One region of the Mesorhizobium australafricanum genome, then DNA from elsewhere that is predicted to be linked to it. Evidence: predicted binding sites of a transcription regulator. Region 1 holds the regulator's gene; each other region holds the start of a gene.

What was found. Region 1 encodes LexA, which represses DNA repair genes until DNA is damaged. Its sites were predicted from a motif close to TGTTCNNNNTGTGTTCNG; they were not measured.
Region 2: RFM98_RS26405 (YifB family Mg chelatase-like AAA ATPase) is a predicted target of LexA. The motif match lies at 1,656-1,673, and genes of this name have one in related genera.
Region 3: RFM98_RS13080 (ImuA family protein) is a predicted target of LexA. The motif match lies at 1,358-1,375, and genes of this name have one in related genera.

The regions. Positions count from the first base shown of each region.
Region 1 covers NZ_JAVIIT010000019.1:52,520-55,793, forward strand. The annotation lists gene kynU (kynureninase) at 1-654, opposite strand, end outside; gene lexA (transcriptional repressor LexA) at 1,119-1,853, shown strand; gene RFM98_RS26835 (ComEC/Rec2 family competence protein) at 1,907-3,274, opposite strand, start outside.
Region 2 covers NZ_JAVIIT010000018.1:64,723-67,996, reverse strand. The annotation lists gene RFM98_RS26405 (YifB family Mg chelatase-like AAA ATPase) at 35-1,564, opposite strand; gene RFM98_RS26400 (DUF4142 domain-containing protein) at 1,921-2,436, shown strand; gene RFM98_RS26395 (helix-turn-helix domain-containing protein) at 2,833-3,274, opposite strand, start outside.
Region 3 covers NZ_JAVIIT010000005.1:348,366-351,639, reverse strand. The annotation lists gene RFM98_RS13085 (DUF6504 family protein) at 1-323, opposite strand, end outside; gene RFM98_RS13080 (ImuA family protein) at 265-1,335, opposite strand; gene RFM98_RS13075 (metallopeptidase family protein) at 1,519-1,956, shown strand; gene RFM98_RS13070 (DUF1737 domain-containing protein) at 2,210-2,416, opposite strand; gene RFM98_RS13065 (HpcH/HpaI aldolase/citrate lyase family protein) at 2,491-3,274, opposite strand, start outside.

The DNA of each region.
Region 1 (3,274 bases):
ATCGGCATTCGAGCCGTCGAGATCCACCGGCAGGGCACCGGCCGTGTGGCACAGGTCCCAGACGATCAGCGCGTCGGCGTCGTGGGCCTTGCGCGTCAGGGCCGCCATGTCGCGCAGCCGGCCGGACTTGTAGTTGACGTGGTTGACCAGGATGACCGCGACGCGATCGTCGACCAGCTCTTCGATCGTCGGGGCATCGACACCTTCGAGCCGCAGCGCCGTGCCCGGCCGCGTCGAGGCCACCCCTTCCGCCATGTAGAGGTCGGTCGGGAAGCTGTCGCCTTCGGCAACGATCACCGAGCGCTCGGGCCGCATTGCAAGTGCCGCGTGCAGGACCTTGTAGATGTTGATCGAGGTCGTGTCGCACACCACGCTCTGGCCCGGCGCGGCGCCGATCAGACGCCCGAGCCGGTCGCCCAGCTCGACAGGCATGTCGAACCAGCGGGCTGTGTTCCAGGCACGGATGAGATCCTGCGCCCATTCCTGCTTCGCGGCCGTCTCGAGCTCGTTGAAGACGTTGACCGAAGCAGCGCCCAGCGAATTGCCGTCAAGGTATATGACGCCTTCCGGCAGGACGAAGCGACCGCGCATGGCGCGCAGCGGATCGGCGGCATCCATCGCCTCGATCTCGGCCAGATCAGGAATTCCCCTCATTGTGCTACCGCCTCCATTTCGACCCGGCGCCGCTCGCACTGCATCGTCAGGCGGCCAAGGGCGGTTGTCTCATCACCGTCGGCGGCAGGGCAAGAACCTTTCGTCCTATGTTAGCTGGTCCATAGACGGCGAAAACTGTGAACCGGAAAACCGCCGAGGTTGGCATTTTGGGTTCGTTTCGTTCACGGTGCAGCACGCGCACCGAGGAGTCGGCGCGAATCTCGCCCGGCACTTTCGTGGTGGTGCCACCTCTTGTTTGAGCTTAAGCACGGGCCGCAAAATCGAGCGGAATCAATGTCACCGCCCGGCTAAAGGCGGCCAGGGCACCATCGGATGCAACATTGTTTCGCCAGCCTTAACAAATTCACTAAACTTTAAACGGTTGCGGAACACAACTGGAACAGATAGTGTTTGTTCTGGGTTTGTTTTTCCGATTCTGGTTTCAGAACCCGTGGGGGCCGCCAATGCTGACGCGCAAACAACATGAACTCCTGATGTTCATCCATGAACGCCTGAAGGAGAGCGGGATTCCTCCATCCTTCGACGAGATGAAGGAGGCGCTCGACCTTGCCTCGAAGTCCGGTATCCATCGGCTGATCACGGCGCTGGAAGAACGCGGCTTCATTCGCCGGCTGCCGAACCGGGCGCGCGCGTTGGAAGTCTTGCGGCTGCCCGACTCGATCGCGCCGGGCCTGAATGCCGCGAAGAAGTTTTCGCCAAGCGTCATCCAGGGCGGCCAGGGCAATCTCAGCCGCCAGGTCAAGCCGGCGACGCCCTCGCGAGCGCCGACGCCAAGCAATGATGACGACGCTGTTTCGGCGGTATCCATTCCGGTGATGGGCCGCATTGCCGCCGGCGTGCCGATCGACGCCATCCAGCACCAGACGCATTCGATCACGGTGCCGCCGGACATGATCACGGGCGGCGAGCACTATGCGCTGGAAGTCAAGGGCGACTCGATGATCGAGGCCGGTATCTTCGACGGCGACACCGTCATCATCCGCAATGCCAACACGGCAAGCCCGGGCGAAATCGTGGTGGCGCTGGTAGACGATGAGGAAGCGACGCTCAAGCGCTTCCGCCGCAAGGGCGCCTCGATCGCGCTCGAAGCCGCCAACCCGGCCTACGAAACCCGCATCTTTGGGCCCGACCGGGTCAAGGTCCAGGGCAAGCTCGTCGGGCTTATCCGCCGCTACTGAGCAATTTTCAGGAAAAGTGCGCGGCGGTTTTCCGTTCGGAATTGCGTTACGATCTACTGAGACGGTTGCGAGGGCTTGGCACCCGTCCTCTCAGGCTTTTCATAAGGCGGCAGGCCCCTCGCCTCGCGAGCGTATTTCCGCTGCTCGTGCCAGGGCCGGTATGGCTTTTCGACCGCGTAGCGAATAGCGGGCCGCGCGGTGGCCGATTGCGGATCGAAGAACACGGCGGCGCTGCCGTCGCGCGCCAGCTGGCGTTTGGTGACGACAAGCACATGCGGATCGTGGCAGGGATTGTAGGCCGTGGCGTCGTTGATGACGATAAGGTCGGCAAAGCCGCAGGCCGGCCGTGCGGTGTCGCGATTTTCGGCGAGCGCGACGATCGCGCCGGAGGGATGCCGACCGATGCAGAGGTCGCCGGTGCAGTAGAAGGGCGAGCCAGGCGGCAGGTCGACGGGATCGGCGATGTCGAGAGCATCCTTGGCGAATGTCTCCGGCGGCACGATTTCCTCGGCTTTCAGCGCCCGTTTCCAATTGTCGGTGGTGAACTCGTTGGAACGGGCGCGGTTGATGGCAAGCTCGCCGCTGCCGATCGGCATTGCCACCAGATGCGCGTCTTCGGAGATGAGCACATCCGGCGTGCGGACATGCGGAATGGCCAGCAGGGCGGCGAGCGCGAAGGGGACGGCGACAAGCCTTAGCCAGGTGGTGGCCATGGTCGCTATGACCAGCGCGATCGTCGCCAGCAGCACCGACTGGATCGAGATCAACCCGACTGCGTCGACCGGCGAGCGCTCGGAAATCCATGCCGAAATAGCGATCATCGCCGTCAGGCCCTTGCCCATCACATAGAGAAAAGGACCGTCGAAGCCGAAGGGCATGGCCAGCGCGCTCAAGACGGCGAACGGCATGACGATCAGCGAGACGATCGGCATGACCGCCAGATTGGCCAGCAGGCTGAGCGGCGACACCCGCTGGAAGTGCCAGATCGCGAACAGCAATGTTGCGCTGCCCGCGATGAGCGACGTCATGGCGGCGCCCCCCACTCCAACCGCCAGTTTTCGCGACACGAAGCCGATGAACGATCGTCTTGCCGGCGGCGCGGTCGCTTTACCGGCGCGATAATCGGCAAAGCCGGCGTAGGCGCCGACCAGGGCGGCGGTGGCGGCGAAGGACATCTGGAAGCTTGGGCCTACCACTTCGTGCGGCGAGACCAGGATGACGGCGATGGCCGAGATCGCCAGGTTGCGCATCGTCAGCGCCGCGCGGTCGAAGAGCACGGCGACAAGCATGACGGCCAGCATGATGAAGCTTCGCTCGGCCGCCACCACGATGCCGGAGATCACGAGGTAGGCGGCGATCGAGACCAGCGCGATGCCAGCGGCATATTTCTTCACCGGCCGGCGCGACGAGAAGTCCGGAAA
Region 2 (3,274 bases), on a different contig from region 1:
AGAAGCGGACCTGGGCCCTTGCGATCCTTTGTGATTACGCCGCCTGCGCCATCCGCTCGGCACTCATGCGGTAAGAAATCGCCTCGGCGAGATGGATGCGGCCGACCGTCTCGCTGGCGTCGAGGTCGGCCAGCGTCCGCGCCACTTTCAGCACGCGGTGATAGGCCCGCGCCGAAAAGCCGAGCTTTTCGCTGGCATCCTTGAGCAGCGTCAGGCCGGCCGTGTCGGGCTTGGCGATCTCCTCGATGATCGAAGGCGGGCAATGCGCGTTGGTGGTGGTGCCGGCGCCCAGCTTTTCCAGCCGTTCGCGCTGCATGGCGCGCGCCCGCGCCACGCGCTGCGCTACCGAAGCACTTGTCTCCGCCTTGTCCGGCCGGATCAGGTCGCTTGCCGAGACCGCCGGCACTTCGATCCGAAGGTCGATGCGGTCCAGCAGCGGGCCGGAAATGCGCGCCTGGTAGTCGGTGCGGCAGCGGTCGCCGCGCAGGCAGCGATAGCCGGGCTCTCCCGACATGCCGCAGCGGCACGGATTCATCGCCGCCACCAGCTGGATGCGCGCCGGATAGGTGACGCGGTGGTTGGCGCGCGCGATCATGCAGTCGCCGGTCTCCAGCGGCTGGCGCAGCGCATCCAGCGTCTGCGGCGTGAACTCCGGCAACTCGTCGAGGAACAGAACCCCGTGATGGGCGAGCGAGATCTCGCCCGGCCGCGCGCGTAAGCCGCCGCCCACCATCGCCGCCATCGAGGCCGAATGATGCGGGGCGCGGAACGGCCGCCGGTCGGTCAGCTTGCCTTCGCCGAGCTCGCCGGCCACCGAAGCGATCATCGACACTTCCAGCAGCTCCTTCGGCGCCAGCGGCGGCAGGACCGAGGGCAGGCGCTGCGCCAGCATCGATTTGCCCGAACCCGGCGGCCCGACCATCAACAGGTTGTGCCCGCCGGCGGCCGCCACTTCGAGCGCCCGCTTGGCGCTTTCCTGGCCCTTGATGTCGGCGAGGTCAGGCAGGTCGCGCGCCGCGAGCTGGATGCCGGCTTCGGGCCGCGACAGCACCTGGGTACCGCGAAAGTGGTTGGCGATCGCGATCAGGCTGCGTGGCGCCAAAATGTCGAAATCCTTGCCCGCCCAGGCCGCCTCAGGCCCGCAGGCAAAGGGGCAGATCAGGCCCTTGCCTTCGGCGTTGGCGCCGATTGCCGCCGGCAGCGCGCCGGCCACGCCCGCGATGGTGCCGTCGAGCGACAATTCGCCCAGCACCACATAGCCTGCCAGCATGTCGCCGGGTATGGCGCCGAGGGCCGCCATCAGGCCGAGCGCGATCGGCAGGTCGTAATGGCTGCCTTCCTTGGGCAGATCCGCCGGCGCGAGGTTCACCGTCACCTTCTTCGACGGCATCGACAGGCCCGATGCATGCAGCGCCGCCTGCACGCGCTCGCGGCTTTCGGCCACCGCCTTGTCCGGCAGGCCGACGATCTGCATGCCGACCTTGCCCGGCCCGACCATCACCTGGACATCGACCGGCACGGCCTCGATGCCCTGGAAAGCGACCGTGCGAACCCGCGCCACCATTTTCAAAGCCCCCAATACCGGCTCGCGGGCGGCCTTGCGATCAAGCCGCGAGTGAGATCAGACTACACAACCACAGATTTTCGCTCTGGGCAAGAACATTACGGGAACGTTGGCGCGGGTGCCCGACGAGACTGTGCGCAACTCAGCCCCGGCAGGAAAAGTCAATGCCGGGTGGAAAACGTCCAGGCGCCCGGATCGAGTTACAAATGTTATAAATGTCCAAAACCCGTTCGTATCTTAAAATACGATAGCCGAAATCTCCAATAGTCTCCCGCCGTCACTTCCTAGAAATGGTGTGTAGGTCCACCATGTCGTGAAGTGCATTTGGAAACTCAACCCTAGAAAGGAGAATTACTATGGGAGCCGCGGCAGTATCAATCCCTGTCATCTCCGCGCTTTCTCAGGTGAAAGCGGCTGCACTCGACTTTTCGACCATCAAGACCGTCGAACAGTTCGGCAAGCAGGTGATTGGCCGCGCCGACCTCTCTCGCCTGGCATGCGAAATCGCGTTGAAACAGTCGGTTCGTGCTGATGCCAAGGAGTTCGCCACCTACGAGCTCATGGAAGCCGAAACGGTCATCGATGTGCTGAACCACCTCGGCGTCGCCACGCCGGTTATGGGCAAGGACGCGTTGGGAGTGCTCGACCACATTCGCAATTCTGAAGGGGTCGCTTTCGACAAGGCCTATATCGGCGCCGAGTACGAAAACCACGTGTTCCTGCGGGACCTCGCGTCCGCCTACCTGAAGAACTCGGCCGGTTCGCAGAGCGTTGACGAGCGGCACGGACGACAGCTCGCCAGCCTTGCGCTGTTCGCATTCACCGAACACGCCGCCATCACGCATCGGATTTCGCAGAGCATTACCGCGTAATCCATCATCCTCGATCCGACAATCGCGGTCCGCCAGGCGGAACCGCAAACCAACAGGACAATGTCATGTCTTTGAAATCGACCTGTCTCGGCGTCGCCGCCGTTTCCCTTCTTTCCGGCGCTGCGGCCGCAAGCCCCTGCCTGAGTTCAAGAAGGTGTTCATGTCGATGCCGGACGACATGCGCGATGAAGTGAAGCGGGAATGCAACGATGCGGCGATGAGCAAGCCGTATGCGGTGTTCTGCGCCGACGTGAACGCGCTCGCCGGCTCGTGAATCTGCCTGGCCTGCCTCCCGTCCCCAGGAGGCCGACGGCAAGGATGGCGGGTTGTTTGACCCGCCATCCGGCCGGCAAGCTGCAGCCAGTCGGCACACGCAAAAAACCGGCACTTTGGACCTTAAGCGCCGCCAACCTCACGCCGCCAGGCTCCCGGGCTTACGCCCGTAACTTTGGTAAAGGTTCTGGTAAAGTGACTTTGGTCGGCGAAACCACACGCAAGCGCTACCTCCGACAGCGATTTGCCGCCACGCCGCAAAAGAGCCTTGGCGGCGTCGATGCGCCTTGCCAACAGCCATTGATGAGGCGCCATCCCGGTTGAAGCGCGAAACGCACGGGAAAAATGGCCGACCGAAAGGCCGCATTCGTTCGAGAGCATTCTCAACGGGACTTCTCCGTCCAGGTTGGCGCTCATAAGCTCCTTCACACGCTGCTCCTGCCAGGTAGGCAATCCGCCTTTCACCGGCTTGGAGACGTGTTTGATGCCTGCGTAAGTCGTGGCGATGTGAATCCCGATTCCGAGCGTCACATGGTCCACGAAAAGGCGGCCAACGCGATCGGGG
Region 3 (3,274 bases), on a different contig from region 1:
ACATCGAAACCCTGCTGGAAGAAGCGGGTGAGGATCTCGTCCTGCATGGCGCGCTCGCCGCCGAACAGATGCGTGCAGCCGGTGACGTCGAGGAACAGCCCGTCCTCGGCGTCGATCGCCACCAGCGGCGTGTAACGGTCGCACCAGTCGGCGAGGCCTTCGAGCAGGCGGCGGTCGGCTTCCGCGTCGGCCTCCACCACATCGATCGAGGGGTGCATGGCGCGGGCATCGGCAATGCCCATGCCGCGCTTCAATTTGAGCGCCTCAGCCCGCTCGTCGAGGGCTGCGATGCGCTGGGTGTTGTTGTCGCGATGGCTGATCACCAGTGGCAGGTGATGCGAGGGCCGGGAACGCCAGGACCGCCCCAGACGCTGGCGCAGGATCCGCTCCGCGGCCAGATGCGGGAACCACAGCGACAGAATTCTCTGTTCTTTCTGCAAAAGCGTGCTCATTTGGGTTCCACTCCAGTGTGAATTGTCCGGGCAGGGCCGTGCGGCTCTTGCCGATATCGACTTTGAAGGCGGGACGGCCGATCGAGCCGGCGAGCGGCCCGGCGACCGTTCCGCGGCTTGCCGCCGGTGCGGCCGAAACGATGAGGCGCACGGGCGCGGCGGTGGGGTCGGCCTCGCCGGCCTGGCGCAACAACAGCACCGGCCGGCCGGCGCTCTGGGCGCGGGCGTGCAGGCGGCGCGTGGCAGTGAGGTCGAGCCGTTGCGGACTTCCGCGGATCTCGAGAATGACGGCGGCGAAGGCCGTCATGCGGGCGGCCTCCTCGGCGATCCACAGCGCGTCCAGCAGCTTCGGCGCCTCGGAAAACAGCAATTGCTCCGGCGCGATGCCGAACAGGGCGTGAAGCCCCCTGGCATAGGGAAGGCCAGCCTCATGAAAGATTTCCGACGTGCCGACCCAGAGGATCGGCAGGCCCTGCTTCTCTCTGAGGATCAGGCTTACGAGCGAGAGCGCGAAGCCGGTGACAGCGCCGGCATCGCGGGTCTCCAAGCCATGGATCTCGCTGAGCGCCGCCTTGGGCAGGCCGCCGCCAAGGGCGGTGTCGAGGCGCTCGATGCCGGTATGCAGGAAGGCGTCCGCCGAGGCCACGGCGAGGCCGCGCCGGACGATCGTCATATCCGGCGTCATATCCGATCCGCCCGCATCGTTAGAGCGGTTCAGCCCTTCCGCAATTCCGGACGGAAAACCGCCTCGCACTTTTCCTGGAATTGCTCCAGACACGCCAGGCGCCGGCGCTTGCAGGCGCTCGGGCAGCGTTCCTTCGATCTTCGCGATCTGGCGGCGCAGGGCAAAAACAGTATCCCGCGCCACGGCGTTCATCGCCATGACGTTCACTTCCGGCAGAAATTGTTCCTGTTATGTTCCTATAGATTCCAGAGGCGCCCGGAAGAGTCAAGCAGAGTCACAAGGAATTTATTCCTTCGCCTTTTACCGTGAAAGCGAACGGCCAGCCGGCTCATTTGCCTCGACCGTCGCGAAAGCCTATATGCCGGGATCAAAGGACATTTCATGGCCCGTATCTACAAGACACGCACCTGGCACGACCAGCTCTCGCCGTCGATCGACGAATTGGAGCTTCTGGCGCTGGAGACCTATGCCCATCTGCCGGACGAGTTCCGCAAGCTCACCGGCGAGATCATCATCCAGATCGCCGATTTCCCGACCGACGAGATCATGGACGACCTGTCGCTGGAGACGCCTTTCGACCTGCTCGGCCTGTTCGAGGGGCGCGGCATCGCCGAGCGCTGGAACCCGCAGACCGGCGAGGGCCCGAACCGCATCACGCTCTACCGCCGCGCCATACTCGACTATTGGGCCGAGAACGAAGAGACTATGGGCGACATCGTCACCCATGTGCTGATCCACGAGATCGGCCACCATTTCGGCCTGTCGGACGACGACATGGAGCGGATCGAGGAAGCCGCCGAGCAGGTGGCGCTGGGGTGAGCGCACCTCGTCATCCTAGGGCGAAGCAAGGAGCGAAGCGACGCGCGCAGACCCTAGGATCCATGCCGTTCCATCAACACCAAACCAGCGGTGCAGAACAGACGCTTGCCGCCTGACACACACTGCAAATCGTCCACGAATTCTGATCCGCCGCGCCCTCCGGCAGGGGTCACGGCATGGATCCTAGGGTCTGCGCTCCGCTTCGCGTCGCTACGCCCTAGGATGACGAGCGAGAGGGCCTTCTGCCCTGCCTCTACCAGTCGCTCAGCTTGGTATCCGGCGTGTATTCCTGGCCTTCGACGTCCTTCACCACGGCCTGGCCGCAGCGCATCGATTTCGCCTCCTGGTCAAAGCCATAGGTCGGCGAGCCGAACAGGTGCCAGCCCTTGTTCAGCGCCGCCGTCACCTTGTGGCAGAAGGTGGCGTCGTCCGGGCCGGTGAGGAAGCGGTAGAGTTTCATCGTGTCTATCCTGTCGTGACCGGACGGAAAGCCGCCCACAGTCCTGTGAAATCGTTTCTGTCCCGCCTTGCGCATCATGCGCGAACAGCGGCGGCCTTCGCCAGAAGTTTCTCCGCCTCGGCCAGGTGCAGCCGCTCGACCATGCGGCCATCCATCGCAATCACGCTCTTGCCGGCATTTTCGGGCCGCGCGAACGCATCCCTGATTGCACGGGCCGCGGCCAGCCTCTCGGGCGACGGCGAAAAGGCGCGGTTCGCCGGCTCGATCTGGTTGGGATGGATCAGCGACTTGCCGTCAAAGCCCATGGCGGCGGCCTCGGCGCACTCCCGCGCCAGGGCATCGAGATCGCGAAAATCATTGGCGACGCCGTCGATCACGTCAAGGCCGCCGGCCCGCGCCGCGAGCACCAGCTGCATGAGCCAGGGCATCAGGTAGCGCCGGTCGGACGTTGCCAGAATGCCGGTGCTCTTCACCAGGTCATTCGTTCCGGCCACGAAACAAGCCAGCCGCGACACGGGATCGCGGCCGAGCTCGGCGATGGCGCCGATGTTGAGCAGCGCCTTGGGCGTCTCGACCATCGCCCATAGTTTCACGCTGTCCGGCGCGAAATTGTCGTCGAGCAGGTCGCCGGCTTCGAGGATGTCGCGCGGCGTGCCGATCTTGGGCAGAAGAATGCCGTCGGGTTCGGCCCCGGCCACGGCCAACAGGTCGTCGGCGCCCCATTCGCTGGCTAAAGGATTGATGCGCACCACCATCTCGCAGCGCCGTTCGGGACCGGCGAGGATGCCGGCAATCTTGTCACGCGCCGCCGGCTTGTCGGCGGGCAGGACGGCATCCTCGAGGTCGATGATGATGGCG